Regions from separate parts of the Mesorhizobium sp. B3-2-1 genome, predicted to be linked through region 2. Evidence: predicted binding sites of a transcription regulator. Region 2 holds the regulator's gene; the other holds the start of a gene.
The links. The regulator PhoB, encoded in region 2, activates phosphate uptake and scavenging genes when phosphate is short. The targets are predictions, from matches to a motif close to TGTCATNNANCTGTCAT.
Positions count from the first base shown of each region.

Region 1: FJW08_RS06845 (acid phosphatase) is a predicted target of PhoB. The motif match lies at 2,626-2,642, and genes of this name have one in related genera.

Region 1 covers NZ_VFTI01000005.1:51,984-61,514, forward strand. Annotated here, with positions in the region: gene FJW08_RS06835 (hypothetical protein) at 1-268, opposite strand, end outside; gene FJW08_RS06840 (DUF922 domain-containing protein) at 327-965, shown strand; gene FJW08_RS06845 (acid phosphatase) at 1,019-2,554, opposite strand; gene FJW08_RS06850 (cytochrome-c peroxidase) at 2,766-4,001, shown strand; gene FJW08_RS06855 (EAL domain-containing protein) at 4,207-6,609, shown strand; partial or broken gene FJW08_RS06860 (cytochrome-c peroxidase) at 6,638-6,886, shown strand; gene FJW08_RS06870 (SDR family oxidoreductase) at 7,132-7,836, opposite strand; gene FJW08_RS06875 (XRE family transcriptional regulator) at 7,962-8,579, opposite strand; gene FJW08_RS06880 (FAD-binding oxidoreductase) at 8,716-9,531, shown strand, end outside.
Region 2 covers NZ_VFTI01000004.1:215,027-224,557, reverse strand. Annotated here, with positions in the region: gene FJW08_RS06190 (PAS domain-containing protein) at 1-964, shown strand, start outside; gene pstS (phosphate ABC transporter substrate-binding protein PstS) at 1,498-2,553, shown strand; gene pstC (phosphate ABC transporter permease subunit PstC) at 2,620-3,603, shown strand; gene pstA (phosphate ABC transporter permease PstA) at 3,607-4,458, shown strand; gene pstB (phosphate ABC transporter ATP-binding protein PstB) at 4,455-5,258, shown strand; gene phoU (phosphate signaling complex protein PhoU) at 5,284-5,991, shown strand; gene phoB (phosphate regulon transcriptional regulator PhoB) at 6,011-6,700, shown strand; partial or broken gene FJW08_RS06155 (sugar kinase) at 6,822-7,001, opposite strand; gene FJW08_RS06150 (sterol desaturase family protein) at 7,081-8,052, opposite strand; gene FJW08_RS06145 (LysR family transcriptional regulator) at 8,165-9,046, shown strand; gene FJW08_RS06140 (ROK family protein) at 9,286-9,531, opposite strand, start outside.

The sequences.
Region 1 (9,531 bases), on a different contig from region 2:
TGCCGTCGGCCTTGAAGTCGAACGAGCCGCTGATGCCCGGTTCCAGCTGGGGGCCGCTGGCACCAAGATCGTAGCTCAGCACCGGATTGTCGAAACAGGTCAGCATCAGATACGCGTCGCCTTTCGGCCCGCCGCAGACGGAAGCGGTCAACACGCTGCCGCCCTCGTCTTCTTCCATCTTCGCGCTCCAGCCGCAGGACGCGGCAAAGGCCGGCTGCGCGCCGAGCAAAGCCGCCAAGGCACCGGCGGCAACGAGACATCTTCTCATGACTTCCCCCTCCTGGCATTTGCGGCACCCGCCGGCAGCATATAGGAAAAGCCGTTGAATGGCATTGCTTGTCCAGCAAGGCCGCGCCTTGGAGAGAGCGGTGTTGAGAGTCCGCCTGTGTCTTCTGACAGCCGCCCTGGTGGCCTCGCCGCTCGCCGCGCACGCCGAATGGAAGCCGGTCGAGAAGGTCGAGACCTACGCCATTTCAGGCCAGTCCGGGCTCGAGCTCTACCGGTCGATCGGCCAGAACGGACCGAATGTCGGCATTGCCCGCGCCATTGCCTTCACCAATTTCAAGCTGACCTGGGGAGTCAGGGACTACAAGCCCAGGGGCAAGGGCTGCGTGCTGACGGCGGCGAAGCCGAAACTGATCATCACCTACACATTGCCAAGCCCCTCCGCGCCGCTGCCGCCGGCCGTCCAGAAGAGCTGGGAGGTATTCATCGCCGGCGTCAGTGCCCACGAGAGGGTCCACGGCGCCAGTATGATACAAATGGTCCATGACATCGAAGCCGCGACAGACGGCCTGACCGTTGCCGATGATCCCAAATGCAGCAAGACCAGGGCCGAGGTGGTCCGTCGGCTCGACGCAATCTCGAAGGCGCGGGTGCAGGCAAGCCGCGATTTCGACCGCGTCGAACTCGGCCAGGGCGGCAATCTGCAGAAGCTCATTCTTGCGCTTGTCAATGGCGGCTGAGAAGGCCACCGCGCCCTGCGGCGCGGGCGGCATATCGGCGTTTCGCCCGGTCCCTATCGGCTCAGATCGAGCGCCGCTGAGAGATCGCCCATCGGCGGCTGGTCGTTGTTGCGCAGTGCCTTGTCGCGGGCGACGATGCCGGTCAGCACCGGCAGATCGAAGCGCGCGGTGATGAAGCGCAGGATCGACGTGGTGTCGTATTGCGTGTGGTCGACCGTGCCCATCTTGGCATAGGGCGAGATGATGAAGGCCGGGATGCGGTTGCCCGGGCCCCAGCGGTCGGCCTTGGGCGGCGCGACGTGATCCCAGAAGCCGCCATTCTCGTCATAGGTGACGACGACCAGCATGTGGCCCCATTGCGGGCTTTTCTCCAGATGCGAAACGACGTCGGCCAGATGCTGGTCGCCGCTGGCCACGTCGGCATAGCCGCCATGCTCGTTGAGATTGCCCTGCGGCTTGTAGAAGGCGACTTGCGGCAGCTTGCCGTCATCGATCGCCTTGATGAACTCGGCGCCGTCCAGGCCGCCATCCCTGAGATGCTCGGTGCGCGCGGCGGTCCCGGGCGCGTAAGCCGCGAAATAGTTGAACGGCTGGTGGTGGAACTGGAAGTTCGGCACCGGCGTCGCGTTCTTGCCGTCCAGCGTTGCCTGCCAGGCGCCGGCATACCAGGCCCAGCTCACCCCCTTCAGCGACAGGAGATCGCCGATGGTGATGTCGTGCTGCGGCGGCAGCGTGGTGGGCGCGGCCGGGTCGGCGAGCGCCTTGTCGCCGCCCTCGGCCGGCTTGTTGTGGCTCGGCTGGTAGGGTGGCTGCATGGTGTTGACGGCGTAGAAGTCGGGCGTGATGGCGCCGTCATTGACGAATTTCGGCGCGCCGCCGAGCGCCGAGGCCGGCGAATTGTCGGCAACCTTCAGTGTCACGCCGTCGGGCTCGACGACGGCGATCTGGTCCTTCACCGGGCTGGTGTCGGCGTTGGGATAGACCGGCGTACAGGCGCAGGCGAGCTGGAAATGGTTGAGGAACGAGCCACCGAAGGCGCCCTGGAAGAAATTGTCGGCCAGCACGTATTTCTTCGCCACCGCCCACATCGGCAGGATCGAACCATCATAATGACCCATGACCAGGCCGCCGGAATCGGCCCAGGCGACGAATTTGTCGTTCTTGCCGCCGTCGATCTGCATCTGCTCCTGATAGAAACGGTGCCACAGATCGTGGGTGATGACGTTGGTGCCCTCGTTGAAACCCTTGGGGTCGTCGATGGCGAAGGGGGCGTTGGCGAGATGCGCGGTCTGAGCCTCCGTCACCGCGGGCGTGACGCCCTTTCCGGTCAGCCCGCCCCAGACCGGCGGCAGTTCGGTGAGCGGCTTGCCGTCGCGGTCGAGCTGGCGCGCCTGGTCGGCCGAGACATTGGCCAGCCCGTTGGCGCCGGGGAAGCCGCCATAAAGGTTATCGAAGCTGCGGTTTTCGGCATAGATGACGACGACGGTGTCGATCTTGTCGAAGCCGGCAGGGGCAGCATTGGCCGCAGCGAGAGGAATGAGGGCCGAACCGGCCAGACAGAAGGAAGTGAGGAGCTTGAGCCTCGTCATGGAAAGACCTCGTGGCTTGACGGTGGCTGGAGGAACGCGGGGAACCATAGCGGCAGGTAACGTGGATGCCTTGTCACCTTTGTGACATCCGCCGCCTCGGCGAACACGGTTTCGTGAGCACTGGGGCCGGTCATCAATCCGTTGCACTGCATTCCTATTTCCCGGCCAAAGCGGACCATGCCCCATGAAGACGAGACGATGGGAAAGCCTGATGATCGCGATTGCCGCGATCTCGACCTTCGCACTTGCCGCGCTCGCGAATACGGCGGACGGCGTCCATCCCGGCCCGCTATCGCGCGCGCAGGCGTTCGCGCGCGCCGAGGCGCTCACCGCCTTGGGGCGAAAAATGTTCTTCGACCCGGCGCTGTCGGCCTCGGGCAAGCAGGCCTGCTCGTCCTGTCATGATCCGCGCCACGCTTTCGGTCCGGCCTCGGCATCTCCGGTCGAGATGGGAGGCCCGAACCTCGACCAGCCGGGCGTGCGCGCCGTGCCGTCGCTGCGCTATCTCCAGGCGGCACCTGCCTTCACCGAGCATTTCCACGATTCCGAGGACGAAGGCGACGAGAGCGTCGACAACGGTCCGACCGGTGGCCTGACCTGGGACGGCCGCGCCGACCATGGCAAGGATCAGGCGAAAATCCCCCTGCTCTCGCCCTTCGAGATGGCCAACAAGGATGAAGCAGCCGTCTCCGCCTCCCTGCGCAAGACCGCCTATGCCGATGACTTCAAGGCCGTGTTCGGGCAGGATGTCTTCGAGCGCCCGGGCGACGCCTTCACCGCCGCCGCCGAGGCGCTTGGCACGTTCGAGCAGAGTGCCGCCGATTTCTATCCCTATTCCAGCCGCTACGATGCCTTCCTTGCCGGCAAGGCGACGCTGTCGGCGCAGGAACTGCGTGGCCGCGAACTGTTCGAGGACGAGGCGAAAGGCAATTGCGCCTCCTGCCATCTCAGTGAACCCGCCAATGACGGCGAGCCGCCGCAATTCACCGATTTCGGGCTGATCGCCATCGCCGTGCCGCGTAATCCGGCGATCCCGGCCAACGCCGACCCCGCCTATGCCGATCTCGGCCTGTGCGGCCCGCTGCGCACCGATTTTCGCGGCCGCACCGATTATTGCGGCCTGTTCAAGACACCGACGCTGCGCAACGTCGCGCTGCGCAAGAGCTTCTTCCACAACGGCTATTTCCACACGCTGCGCGACGCCGTCGCCTTCTATGCCAGCCGCGACACCGACCCCGGCCGCTGGTATCCGAGGAATACCGACGGTACGATCGACAAATATGACGATTTGCCAAAGGCTTACTGGGGAAATCTCAACCAAGAATCGCCCTTCAATGGCAAGAAACCCGGCGACAAGCCGGCGCTGAACGACGCCGAAATCGACGATATCGTGGCGTTTCTGCAGACGCTCACCGATGCCGATCAGCGGACCGAGCCAGCGAATTGAACCCTTGGACCTCGCGCGGGCCGACGTGCCGGATTGGCCGCGCCCGCGAACCAGTTTCTGGACCTTGCCGGATTGCCGCGCGGGCCGGGAGGAACGGTAAAGAAGGACATTCGTCATTAGGGCTTCCTAAACTGCTCTGGGGTATCCCTTGCCAATCGATGGTAGGACGCCGATGAACGCATTCGGGCGAGCAGTCGGATTTGTGGTGATCCTTGTCACCGGCGCAGCAATGCTGGTGGCTTTGCACATCGATGCCCAGCGGGATTACGCGCTTGCCAGGGAACGTTATCTGGAAAACTCCCGGGCGGCATCGCGCGCGACCGCCAAGACCGTCGAAGACGCCTTGCGGTCCGTCTACGAAAATGTCCGGACCCTGACCTATCTGCCAAGCGTCAGGAACCTCGACCGGCACGGCACCAATCTGGGCGACGAAGGCCGTGCGACCATCCAGCAGATCTACAATAACCTCGCTAACAACGTCTCCATTTCCGAGGTCTACTTCCTGCCGCTGGATTTCGACCCGGACCGCTTCGACGCCGTGACCGGCAAGCTCGAGGAGCCGATCCTCCAGTTCGACCAGTTGATCGTGAATGCCAGGGCAAGGTCAGACGCCGCCGCGTACACAAAGCCCGTCAAGCTGGATGACAATTCGCTGATCCGTCCGCCCGAAGAAGTTGAAACCTATGAATACCATGAACTGGTCAAACAGCTTGCCTGGCTGAAGGCGAACTATCCCAATTCCAGCAACATCGACGGGCTGGATGTGCCGGTCATCGGCACGAAGGAACTCATCACCTGCGACAACACCGATTTCATCCATACCGGCAATGACGCTGATCGCTCCGGCTTCATTCTTTCGGTCCCGGTCTTCGGCCAGGATGGCAGACTGCGCGGCTCCGTCTCGGCGATCATGCTCACCTCGGCGTTGAGGAAACTGTTGCCGAGCAGCGATTATGTCATCGTCAATTCAGGCTACGGGTTCGAATCCGACCAGCACAAGATGTCGACGGCCCTGGCGGCTGATTCCCACGCTTTCACGGCTGCGGACCCCAATCTGATCTATTCCGAAGTCCTCCCGCTCTCGCTCAACGATCCTAGAAGTGCCTGGGGTCTCTGGGCCGGTTTTCCCAACAGCAGATTCGACGACAACATGGACGCCCAGGCCGTGCGGGAATTCGAACTGGCCGGCTACGCGGCGGTCGCGGTCGTCACGCTGCTGGCGGCGGCCTGCTGGTATGCGATCGGGCGCACGATGACGATGCAGGCCGATGCCGCCGAGACCCTGGAGCGGCGGGTCGAGGAACGCACCATCGAGATCCAGCACCTCGCCACGCACGACATCCTTACCGGCCTGCCCAACCGGGGTCTGTTGGCCGGCACGATGGACGAGGCGCTGAGAAGCCTCAGGGAGGGCGAGAAGCTGGCCGTCCATTGCGTCGATCTCGACCGTTTCAAACCGGTCAATGACACGCTCGGCCATCCGATCGGCGACCGGCTCCTCAGTGAAGTGGCGAGGCGCCTGCAGCAGCAGGCCGGTGAGACCGCCATGGTGGCAAGGATCGGCGGCGACGAATTCGTCATCCTCCAGCTCTTGCTCGATGGCAGTGACGAGGCCGGCGTTCTGGCGAGCCGGGTCATTCACGCCCTGGCCGGCGAATTCTTGATCCAGGGCCACAAGATCAACATTGGCAGCAGCATCGGCATCGCCGTCTTCCCGGACGATGGGCAAAGTTCGGAAATCCTCATCCGCAATGCCGACCTTGCCTTGTACAAGGCCAAGATGGAGGGCCGCGGGACCTGCAGGTCTTTCGAGGCAGGAATGGACGCAAGACTGCGGGAGCGGCGCCAGCTCGAGTCCGAGCTTGCTCTCGGCGTCGCGAACGAGCAGTTCGTCCTGCACTATCAACCGCTGCATGACGCACAGACCTCGGAACTGACGGGCTTCGAAGCGCTGGTGCGATGGGAGCATCCGCGCCTCGGCCTGCTCCAACCATCGGAGTTTATCCAGATGGCCGAGGAGACGGGCGTGATCGAGGCGCTTGGCGAGTGGATCTTGAGGCGTGCCTGCGTCGACGCCGCGAAGTGGCCCGCGACCATCAAGGTCGCGGTCAATCTCTCGCCGGCCCAGTTCAAACAGCAGACGCTGCCGCTTCAGGTTGCCTCGGCGCTCGTGGCCTCGGGCCTGCTGCCGTCACGGCTCGAGCTGGAAATCACCGAGTCGGTGCTGCTTGCGCACAATGAAAACACGATAACGACGCTCCACCGCCTGCAGGATCTGGGCATCAGCATAGCCATGGACGATTTCGGCACCGGCTATTCCTCGCTGAGCTATCTCAGGTCGTTTCCGTTCAACCGCATCAAGATCGACCGCAGCTTCGTCAGCCTGATGTGCGAGAGCAGCGAAAGCCGGGCGATCGTCAAGGCCGTCGCCGAACTCGGCGCGACGCTCGGCATGACCACGACCGCGGAAGGCGTCGAGACCGAGGACCAGTACAGGCTGGTCAAGGAAAATGGTTGCACGGATGTCCAAGGCTGGTTCTTCGGCCGCCCAATGCCGTGCTCCGAGGTTCATAGACTTTTCGAAAGGCCAAATGCCTTGAGCGCGTAGGCGATGCGGCGCGCCGGAGACACCGACACTGCGCGACGCCGTCGCCTTCTACGCCAGCCGCGACACCGACCCCGGCCGCTTGTACCCGAAAAACACCGACGGCACGGTCGACCAATATGACGATTTGCCAAAGGCTTACTCTCCGAACCTGAATCAAGACCCGCCCTTCGACGGCAAGAAAACCGGCGACAAGCCGGCGCTCGACGACGCCGAGATCGACGATATCGTGGCGTTTCTGCAGACGTTGACGGATGCGGATCAGGTGGGGGGCCACTGAAGCGTCGGGACAAGCATGGCACCCAAAACGAAACGCCGGCGGGCCAGCGCCCCCCTCTGTCCTGCCGGACATCTCCCCCTCGAGGGGGGGAGATCGGATGTCACCACGGCTTTCGCCAATTTTCAGTGTTGAAGAAAAGAGCCGGCGCCGAAGCTGCCAATCTCCCCCCTTGAGGGGGAGATGTCCGGCAGGACAGAGGGGGGCGCTGGCCCGCCGGCTTCTGCAAGGGATCGAGCCAATCCCGCTCACAGCGCCCGGATCACGCCCCCATCCACGCGGATATTCTGCCCCGTAATATATCCCGCCCCTTCGGAAGCCAGGAAGGCAATCGTCGCGGAGATCTCCTCACTCGTCCCGTAGCGCTGCATCGGCACGTTGTCGCGGCGCTCTTCGGTGGCGGGCAGGCTGTCGATCCAGCCGGGCAGCACATTGTTCATGCGCACATTGTCGGCCGCATAGGTGTTGGCGAAAATCTTGGTGTAGGCGGCAAGGCCGGCGCGGAACACGGCCGAGGTCGGGAACATCGCGTTCGGCTCGGCGACCCAGGCCGTCGAGATGTTGATGATGGCGCCGCCCTTCTGCTTGACCATCTGCGGCGCCACGATGCGCACCGGTCGGATGACGTTCATCAGGTAGACGTCCATGCCGGTATGCCACTGCTCGTCCGTGATCTCCAGGATCGGCGCGCGCGGGCCGTGGCCACCGCTGTTGACCAGCACGTCGATGCGGCCATAGCGCTCCAGTGTCAGGTCGGCGAGACGCTGCAGATCGTCGTTCGACTGGTTGGAGCCGGTGACGCCCAGCCCGCCAAGCTCCTTGGCCAGCGCCTCGCCCTTGCCGGACGAAGACAGGATCGCGACCTTGAACCCATCCGCCGCCAGGCGCTTCGCCGCCGCCGCCCCCATGCCGCTGCCGCCGGCCACGATGACGGCTGTCTTTTCTGAATTCATTGGGATTTCCTCATCGAGTTGGCGGGGCTTGCGGTTTCAGCGGTCCTATAGCCGGTTTCGCCGCGCAGTTCGAACCAGAAAGACTGAATCGAGCTGCAGAAAACTTGCGCGGTGAGCTGCGCCCCCTACCCCTCCACCGTCTCCAGCTCACTCAGCAGCGTGCCTTCCATGTCGGGCTCGTCGCCGGAACAGACGCACAGCATCTCGGCGTCGCCCTCGCCCACCGAGAGATAGGCGTGGCCCATGGTGGAATCGATGTAGACGCTCTCGCCCGCTTTCAGCCGCACCGGCGCGTACTGGTCGGTGTGCAATTCGATCTCGCCCTTGAGCACGATCAGGAATTCCTCGCCGGCGTGCCTCGTCAGCGGGCCGAATTCTTCCGGCGTGCGCGCGCGCGCATAGGCGTGGATCGGCACCATGCGTTTGCGCACGAGGTCGGTGGCGAGATACCGGTAGTCGTAGTTGCGGGTCAGCTGGCGCAGTGTGTTGGATTGCGAGATCACCGAGCGGCGGGTGCGCGCCGCCGGCTGCTTGCGGTCGCCGCTGAGCAGTTCCGTCACATGGATGCCGAGCCCCTCGCAAATCTGCAGGAGCTTGTCGTAGCTCAGCGACATCTGGTCGTTCTCGACCTTTGACAGCGTCGACACCGCGACGCCGGTGAGCGTACTGACCTCCTGCAAGGTCCAGCCATGTCTCTTTCTCAAGGCACGCAGACAATCACCGAGGTTCGGTTGCTCCGACATTGTCAGCTCCATGGCGCGGCGGTCGGGCCGCTTCTCCACTCTAGCTATTCGAACTCCCCGCCGTCATCAACAACACCAAGAATTTTCTTATACGCTAAATATTGACTGGATACGAAATTATTTTTACGACTGATGGATGCAGTCGAATTCTCCCACGAAGATCGTCGTCATCGGCGGCGGCATTGCCGGCCTCTCGCTTGCCGCCGAGGTGGCGGGCTGGGCCGATGTCATCCTTATCGAGCGTGAGCCGCATCTCGGCTACCACGCCAGCGGCCGCTCCGCCGCTCTGTTCACCGAGACCTATGGCAACCGCCTGGTGCGCGGGCTGACTCTGGCCAGCCGTCAGGCGATCGTCGCGGGCGGCTTCGTCGCCCACCGGCGTGGCGCGCTGCATGTCGGATGGATCGGCGACGACGCCGCCATCGACAAGCTGGCTCGTGAATTGCAGGCGCTGGTGCCGAGCGTGCGCCGCCTGTCGGCGGCCGAACTCCACGCACTGGTTCCCGTCATTGCCAGGGAAAACACTTGCGGCGGCGTCTATGAGCCGGACGCGGTGGATGTCGATACGGGCAAGATGCTGGGGTCCAGCGCCTCGGCGCTCAAGGCCGGAGGCGGCATCATCCGCACCGGCGAGGAGGTCCGCGCCATATCACGCGACGGCAGCGCTTTTCGGATTGAAACTAGCGCTGGCGTCTACTCGGCCGACATCGTCGTCAACGCCGCCGGCGCCTGGGTCGATGTCGTCGCCGGCATGGCGGGGCTACCGGGCCTCGGCTTCCAGCCGAAACGGCGCACCGCCTTCCTGTTCGACCCGCCCGCCGGGATGGACATCGCCGGCTGGCCGCTGGTGGTCGACCTGCACGAACAATTCTACTTCAAGCCCGATGCCGGCAGGCTGATCGGCTCGCTCGCCGACGAGACCGATTCCGAGCCTTGCGACGCCTGGCCGCAA
Region 2 (9,531 bases):
GAACGGACAGCGCATCACGCCGGTGGACGTGACGGGCGCACGCGTGCTGATCGTCGACGACAATGCCGTCAACCGCGCCATCCTGACCGAGCAGATGACCTCGTGGACGTTCGATTCCTGCGCGGCCGAAAGCGGTGCAGAAGGCCTCAAGGTGCTGATCGCCGCGGCGGCCTATGGCGTGGCGGTCGATTGCGTCGTGCTCGACTATCAGATGCCTGAAATGAGCGGCGCCGAAATGGCGCGCATCGTGCGCGACACCGAGGGCCTCGCGGATACGCCGATCATCATGCTGACCTCGGTCGACCAGTCGCTTGCCAACACCAGCTACCGCGATCTTGGCATCGACGCGCAGCTGATCAAGCCGGCACGCTCCTCGGCGCTCCTGGAAACCTTGGTCGCGACCATTCAGCGCCATCGCCACGCCACCAGCGGCCACACCGTTCAGCCGCCAGCGGGCGAGGCGCTCGAGATTGCCCCGCGGGCCCCTCTGGCGATAGCCGAGCAGCGTGCGCAGCTGCAGCCGCCGCCGGTTCGTCCCAGGCTGCCTGCCTCCGGCGGCGGGCAAAGGCTGGATATCCTCGTGGCCGAGGACAATGAGGTGAACCAGATGGTCTTCACCCAGATCCTCGGCGAGACCGGCTACCGCTTCGAGATCGTCGCCAATGGCCGCAAGGCGCTCGACGCCTTCGGCACGCTCAATCCGTGCATGATCCTTATGGACGTCTCTATGCCGGAGATGAGCGGTCTCGAAGCGACGGCCGCGATCCGCCTGCTGGAGCAGGAGACCGGCACGCATGTGCCGATCGTCGGCGTCACCGCGCATGCGCTCAAGGGCGACCGCGAACGCTGCCTGGAGGCGGGCATGGACGACTATCTGCCCAAGCCGATCAGCCCCAGGGCCCTGCTCGAGAAGGTCGAGCGCTGGGTCGGCGCCGGCCGTCAGGTCCATCGCAACGCGGGCTAGCACCCGCGTCGCCGGGATTGCAGGATCCGGCGAGACAAAATCGAGGGAATCAGCTGCGGATTTGCTGCCACCCCTGCGTGCAATGGATATGGTGCGATCGCACCATATCCAAGGCGATGCCGAGCCGGGACAATAGCAAAATCGAATTCCGCCCTTCTCGGTTACGGGCGGGAGCAGCGACCGCCTGCAAGAAACAGCGTCACTCTACCCCAACGGACCTGTTTTTGGCGATGGCCCGGCCATGACACGCTCTGGCTGCGAGCAACGCGCTCCCGTCCGGATTTTTTTCACTTGGGAACGCCCGGTCGAATCCCGGGTCATTCCAGCCGTCGGACGGCTCAAGCTCCTGATTCCGGCGGTAAACCCGGACCGCGCCGCGGGCGCCCGACATCGGCGCCTTTCTCGGTCCGGGCGACGCGTTACCGGGCTGACATGAAACTGTCATGCGACTGTTATAATCGAAGGCTATTGGCCTCAGCGGGCGCCGGAGGAAATGGCGCCGAGAGACCATCTTCCGAACAGGAGCAGGCCACATGAGACATTTCATCCGCTCGGCGGCCGTTGCGATTGCAATGGCTGCGGCGTCCACCATCACCCTTTCCGCGGCAATGGCAGCTGACCTTTCCGGCGCCGGTTCCACTTTCATCTATCCGGTGTTCGCCAAGTGGGCCGACACCTACAAGAAGGACACCGGCATCGGCCTCAACTATCAGTCGATCGGTTCCGGCGGCGGCATCAAGCAGGTCATCGCCAAGACCGTGACCTTCGGCGCCACCGACAAGCCGATGTCCGACGCCGACCTCCAAAAGAACGGCCTCGTGCAGTTCCCGATGGTGATGGGCGGCATCGTGCCGATCGTCAACCTCACCGGCATCAAGCCGGGCGAACTGGTGCTTGACGGCAAGGCGCTGGCCGACATCTACATGGGCAAGATCACCACCTGGGACGACGCCGCGATCAAGGCGCTGAACCCCTCGCTCACCCTGCCGTCGACCGCGATCGCCGTCGTGCATCGTTCGGACGGCTCGGGCACCACCTTCAACTTCACCGACTATCTGGTGAAGCTCTCGCCCGACTGGAAGGACAAGGTTGGTTCGGACACTGCCGTGGAATGGCCCACCGGCGTCGGCGCCAAGGGCAGCGAAGGCGTTGCCAACACCGTCAAGCAGACCGACGGCGGCATCGGCTACGTCGAGTACGCCTATGCCAAGCAGAACAACCTCTCCTACTCCAAGATGCTGAATGCGGCCGGCAAGGTGGTCGAGCCGTCGCTCGAATCCTTCGGCGCCGCCGCTTCGAATGCCGACTTCAAGGGCGCGAAGAACTTCAACGTCATCATCACCAACGAGCCTGGCGACACCACCTGGCCGATCGCGGCTTCCACCTGGGTTCTGATCCACAAGGCTCCGAGCGATGCCGCCGCCACCGGCGAAGCGCTGAAGTTCTTTGCCTGGGCCTATAAGGACGGCAAGGAAACCGCCAAGGCGCTCGACTACGTGTCGATCCCCGACAGCGTCGTCGACCTGATCAAGGCTTCTTGGAAGGCCGACATCCAGGCTGACGGCAAGCCCGTCTACGCAGGCGAGTAACATCACCCGAAGGAGCGCCGCTTCACGCGGCGCTCCTTTTTCTCAACACAAAGAGCCGAGCTTGACATGAGTGCTGTCCAGGAAGCCTTGCCAGCCATCAAGGGCTCGCGCGACGCCATCGTCAGACGTTTTGCGTTAACCGATTCGATCTTCCATGGGCTGACCCGCGCCGCCGCCATTCTCGTGCTGGTGCTGCTTGGCGGCGTTGCCATCTCGTTGTTTGCCGGTTCCTGGCAGGCACTGTCGACCTTCGGCTTCTCGTTTCTGACCAGCGAGAGCTGGAACCCGGTGACGGAGAAATTCGGCGCCCTGGCGCCTATCTACGGCACCATTGTCACATCGGCCATCGCCATCCTGATCGCCGTGCCGCTCGGCATCGGCATTGCCATTTTTCTCACCGAGCTTTGCCCGCGCCCCCTTCGGCGCCCAATCGGCATGGCGGTGGAACTTCTGGCCGGCATTCCTTCGATCATCTATGGTATCTGGGGCCTGTTCGTCCTGGCGCCGTTCCTGCAGACGACAGTGCAGCCCTTCATCATCAGCGTTTTCCACGGCATTCCCGGCCTTGGCAGCCTGTTTGCCGGTCCCCCCTACGGCATCGGCCTGCTGACCTCGTCGCTGATTCTCGCCATCATGGTGCTGCCCTTCATCACCTCGATCACCAAGGACGTGTTCGACACGGTGCCGCCGGTGCTGAAGGAGTCCGCCTACGGCATTGGCTGCACGACCTGGGAAGTGACACGTCGCGTCGTCATCCCTTACACCCGCATCGGCATCATGGGCGGTGTCATGCTCGGCCTTGGCCGCGCGCTTGGCGAAACCATGGCGGTGACCTTCGTGATCGGCAACGCGCACCGCATCTCGACCTCGCTGTTCGCGCCGGCAACGACAATCTCGGCGACCATCGCCAATGAATTCACCGAAGCCGTTGGCGATCTCTACACGTCCTCGCTGGTGGCGCTCGGCCTCATCCTGTTCGTCATCACCTTCCTCATCCTTGCGATCGCACGCTACATGCTGATGCGCATCGACGCCCGCACCGGAGCCTGACCGATGTCGACAGCCTCGTCGCTTCACAGCCGCCGCAAGGCCAGAAACTCGGTGATGATGACGCTGTGCGTCGCCGCCGCGGGCATCGGGCTTGCCTGGCTGGCACTGATCCTCGGCGCGTTGATCTACAAAGGCGCAGCTGGGCTCTCGCTTGATGTGTTCACGCAGATGACGCCGCCGCCCGGCGATGCCGGCGGCCTGCTGAACGCTATCTATGGCAGCGTGGTGATGACGGTCATCGCCGTTATCGTCGGCACGCCAATCGGTGTTCTGGCCGGCACCTACATGGCCGAATACGGCCGCTTCTCGAAACTCACCACCGTGGTGCGCTTCATCAACGACATCCTGCTGTCGGCGCCGTCGATCATCATCGGCCTGTTCGTCTACGAATTGATGGTGCGGCCGATGGGGCATTTCTCGGCGATCGCCGGCGCCGTCGCGCTGGCCATCCTGGTCATCCCCGTGGTCGTGCGCACCACCGAGGACATGCTCAACCTGGTGCCGAACGCCTTGCGCGAAGCCGGCACCGCGATCGGCGCGCCGCGCTGGGTGGTCATCAAATCAGTGGCTTACCGTGCCGCACTTTCCGGCATCGTCACCGGCATATTGCTGTCGATCGCCCGCATCTCCGGCGAGACGGCGCCGCTGCTCTTCACCGCGCTGAACAACCAGTTCTGGTCGAGCAATCTCAACGCGCCGATGGCCAGCCTGCCGGTCACCATCTTCCAGTTCGCTCTCAGCCCCTATGAGGAATGGCAGCAGCTGGCCTGGACCGGCGCACTCATAATCACATTGACGGTTCTCGCGCTCAGCATCTTTGCGCGCAGCCTGACCGGACGCAGAGAGGACAAATGAGCCAGATGTTGTCTCCAGACATGACGATTGCCACCGAGGCAGCCGCCAAGGCGAAGATCGAGGTCAAGAACCTCAATTTCTACTACGGCCAGTCGAAGGCGCTGAAGGACATCACGTTGTCGCTGCCCGAGCGCAGCGTGACGGCCTTCATCGGACCGTCGGGCTGCGGAAAGTCGACGCTGCTGCGCGTCTTCAACCGCATCTACGAACTATACCCCAAGCAGACCGCCGAGGGTCAGGTGCTGCTCGACGGCCAAAACGTTCTCGACCGCTCGCAGGATCTCAACCTGCTGCGCACCAAGATCGGCATGGTGTTCCAGAAGCCGACGCCGTTCCCGATGTCGATCTATGAGAACATCGCCTTCGGTGTCAGGCTCTACGAGAAGATCAGCAAGGCCGAGATGGACGGCCGTGTCGAACAGGCGCTGAAGCGCGCGGCACTGTGGACCGAGGTCAAGGACAAGCTGAACGCCAGCGGCCTCAGCCTGTCGGGCGGCCAGCAGCAGCGGCTTTGCATCGCCCGCACCGTGGCGGTCAAGCCGGAAGTCATCCTGCTCGACGAGCCGGCCTCGGCGCTCGACCCATTGTCGACCGCCAAGATCGAGGAACTGATCGACGAGTTGCAGGCCGACTACACGATTGTCATCGTCACCCACAACATGCAGCAGGCCGCGCGCGTCTCGAAGCAGACGGCTTTCATGTATCTGGGCGAACTGGTCGAATTCGACAAGACCGAGAAGATCTTCACGTCGCCTCGCGAGAAGCGCACGCAGGACTACATCACCGGCCGCTTCGGCTGATATCACGCATACGAGGACCAGGATCATGGCCGAACACACAGTCGCAGCCTTCGACGAGGATCTCGGACAGATCAGCAGGCTGATCAGCGACATGGGCGATCTCGCCGGCACGATGGTCGGCGGCGCCACCAAGGCGTTGCTGAATTCGGACAACGCGCTGGCACAGCGCGTCGTCTCCGACGACGCCATCATGGACGCGCGCCAGCGCGAACTCGACGACCGCGCCATCACCCTGATCGCCAAGCGCCAGCCGATGGCCGACGATCTGCGCCATGTCGTCGGCTCGATCCGCATGGCGGGCGATCTCGAGCGCATCGGCGACCTTGCCAAGAACATCGCCAAGCGCGTCGGCTCCGTCGGCCTCACCGCCACGCCGCGCGACCTGTCGCATTCGATCGACTCCATGGCGCAGCTGGTGCTGATCCAGGTGCAGGGCGTGGTCGAGGAATATGCGGCCGGCGATGCCGCCGCACTCGCCAAGCTCAGGAACGACGACGAACGCATCGACGTCAAATACACCTCGGTGTTCCGCGAACTCCTGACCTACATGATGGAGGATCCGCGCAACATCACGGCTTGCACGCATCTCTTGTTCTGCGCCAAGAACCTCGAACGCATCGGCGACCATGTGACCAACATCGCCGAGAATGCGTATTATGTGCTGACCGGCACGCAACTGCCCGCCAACCGTCCGAAGCAGGACGAGACGGCGATGTCGGTGCCGGCGGCTTGACGGCAGGGATGATCAATCGATGATCGCGCCACGCATCATGGTGGTGGAGGACGAGGAGCCGCTCGGCGTGCTCCTCCGCTACAATCTGGAATCGGAAGGTTACCAGGTCGAGGTGGTGACACGCGGCGACGAAGCCGAGATCCGCCTCCAGGAGAACGTGCCCGACCTCCTGGTGCTCGACTGGATGGTGCCGGCGATTTCCGGCATCGAGCTCTGTCGGCGCCTGCGAATGCGGCCCGAGACCGAGAGGCTGCCGATCATCATGCTGACGGCGCGCGGCGAGGAGAGCGACCGCGTGCGCGGCCTTTCGACCGGCGCCGACGATTATCTAGTCAAGCCGTTCTCGACGCCGGAATTCATGGCCCGGGTCAAGGCGCTGCTGCGCCGCGCCAAGCCGGAAGTGCTGTCCAGCGTGCTCAAGGTCGGCGACATCGTGCTCGACCGCGAATCGCACCGGGTCTATCGCAAGAAGAGTGAGATCCGGCTCGGACCGACCGAGTTCCGCCTGCTGGAATTCATGATGCGCCATCCCGGCCGCGTGTTCTCGCGCAGCCAGTTGCTCGACAATGTCTGGGGCGAGACGATCTATATCGACGAGCGCACCGTGGACGTGCATGTCGGACGGCTGCGCAAGGCGGTCAACAATGGCCGCATGCCCGACGTCATCCGCACCATCCGCGGCGCGGGCTACGCGATCAGGGAAGACTAGACGTCTGTCCCATCTCGGTGAGATCGGAATGGGGAGCGCCCACGTGTATGATTGTGCACCTTCCAGAGCAAAACAATCATGCATGCCGCGCCGATCACATGGAAGAAAAACAAATCCCGATGTCGAAGGAGATCGATTTCGAATGCTGGCCGCCGGCGGTGTGGGCGATCGCCTCGCGCAGTGCCGGCTCGATCAGGTCGAAGGCCGCCGCGCAGACGCCGACCATGGCGACGGGTGCGGGATCGATCAGCGCGAACAGGCTGCCAAGCCCGTATCCGAGCGCTTCGCCGGCCTTGCGGTAAAGAGATCGGGGGCTAGGGCGGTCTGCGGCGTAAACCTGCCTGAGGACTTATATCACGTGCCCCTTCCGCCGGCGTGACCTATAGCCGGCGCCGCGCGGCAAGACGCGCCTTCATCCGTGCCTTTGCCGATTCAGTGCCATCGTGGAAGGTGTCGAACCACTTGTCCCATGGCACTTCCAGCGTGCCGTAGTTCACCTCAAAGTAGCGATGATGAAGCTGGTGGTGGAAGGTGCCCAGGTCGACGCGCTTGCGCCCGGCCAGCCAGAGCCCTTCGAACCCGGTATGGGTGGTAATGGCGTAAAGGCCATAGAACATCAGGTGGCAGATAAGATGCACCGGGCTGGACGGAACAACGAAATGGACCAGCGCGGTTCCGAAATAGAAAATGTGTTCAACCGGGTGCATCGCAAGGCCCGACCACGGCCCCACATCAATATTGCGGTGATGCAGCGCGTGGATGCGGTAAAGGAGCTTCGTATGGAGCAGCCGGTGAATCCAGTAGAAGTAGAAACTCTCCCAGATCGGGATCAACAGGAAGAGGCCGACGAACCAGACCGGGTGGCCGGACCATGTTAGAGTCGGCGCATAGCCATTGGCCATCGCCCACCAGACCAGCGCCTCGTATGCCGACCAGATCGTTACGCCCGAAGCCAGCGACCAGAACACGTTGTCGGCCAGTTGGCTGTCGAAACTGAACGCGCGCCCCTTGCGCGGGTAGGGGCGCGGATCAAACTTCTTGTCGGTGCCCTGCAACTGGTGGCGGTGAAAAACAAGATGCAGCCCCTGCGCTACAACTACCGTCAGGCCGAAGTCTCGTAGCCAGATCACCCCGATCCATAGCCCTGGCTCCTTCGCCTGGGCAAGCGTGGGGCTGGCCAAGGCATAAGCCGCGAAGGCCAGCCCCACGATGACGAGATTGATTGAGACAGGCAGCCAGCTTCCGACATACCAGCGAAAGATCGCTGCGAGGTTCAGCGGCCAGCGCCAGACCGGCGCAATCTCAATGGGCAGGCTGTCGGGGACGTGGTTCCATTCCTTCCGGTCTGACATCGATGTCGCTCTTTTCCGGCCGTGGTTCATGCGCAGGGTATTGCTCGGAAATTGACAACACAAAGAATATCTTTTCAGGTATTGGGGTCATTTTAATTGATGGTAAGATCTCATGAAAACACCGCACCCGACCTGGCTGCTCGCCTTCGAGGCGGCGGCGCGGTATGGCAGTTTCACCGCCGCGGCCGCTGAGCTGAACCTGACCGCAGCGGCCGTCAGCCAGCATATCCGCCTGCTGGAAAAGCATGTCGGCGCGCGGCTGTTCGAGCGGCTGCCGCGCGGCGTTGCGCTGACGGATATCGGCCAGGCCTATGCCCAGCCGGTGCGCCAGTCCTTCGCCGAGTTGCAGCGGGCGACGGACGGTCTCTTCGCGCGCCCATCGCGGCGGGTGGTGCGGGTGCGCGCCTCGATCACTTGGGCGGCGTTGATCCTCGCGCCCCGGCTGGCCGATTTTCGGCAGGCCCATCCAGAGATCGAAATCCAACTCTCCACCTTCGTCTGGTCCGATCGTTTTGAAGCCGGCAACAGCGATGTCGACATCCGCTGGGGGCACGGCGACTGGCCCGAGGGTGCGGTTCAACTGCTGGCCCATGAATCCGCGATCGTCGTCTGCCATCCTGCCGACACCGCCTGGTTGGCGGGGCGCCGGGACATCGGCGACTTCCCCTTTGCCTGCCTGCACCATGTGATCGGGTTTGAGACCGAGTGGCAGCGCCTGTCGGATCATTTCGGCCTCGCCCTCCCGGCCCCGCCGCAGCGTGCCCGCTACGATTCATCGCTGCTCGCGCTCTGGGCGATGACCACGGGCGGCGGCGCCATGATCGTTCTGGAGAGTTTCGCCAGGCCGTTTCTCGATTCCGGCCAACTGGTCGCGCCCTTGCCGCACCGCGTGCCCATAAGTGGCGCGCATTACATGGTGCAGGCCGACGGGGCGGGACGCAATGACGCGGTGCAGACCTTCTGCCGCTGGGCTGCGGCGCTCTACCCGGCCTGAACGCCGGTTGTGGGTACTGGCGCACGGCGGACCGCACCGCCGCCCGACGGGGGCTTAGAGCCGGATGATTTTAGGTCGAATCGACCTGAAATCTGAATCCTTCTCTAAATCGAAGAGATAGAGCATGATGTCGTCCGAAAACCGCTTCACACTTTTCGACATCATGCTCTAGCAGGAGGCTCGAAATCTGGCGGGTAGTATGTCATGCCCCGTCGGAGTGATTGGGTTCGATCTTGGTCTCAGGCAACGTTCTTTCCCGCGCCCGCCCTTGCCTGCACGCCAGGCGCGAAAATCTCCTGGTCGACGAAGGTCAATGCGCGCATGGCGCAGCCTTCGCGGATGAGCGGCAGCTCGTTCGGCTCGGTGTCGAAGGAAATCGATTCCGAATGCTGGCCGCCGGCAGTCTGGGCGATGGCCTCGCGCAAGGCCGGCTCGATCAGGTCGAAGGCGGCGGCGCTGACGCCGACCATCGCAACCGGTGCCGG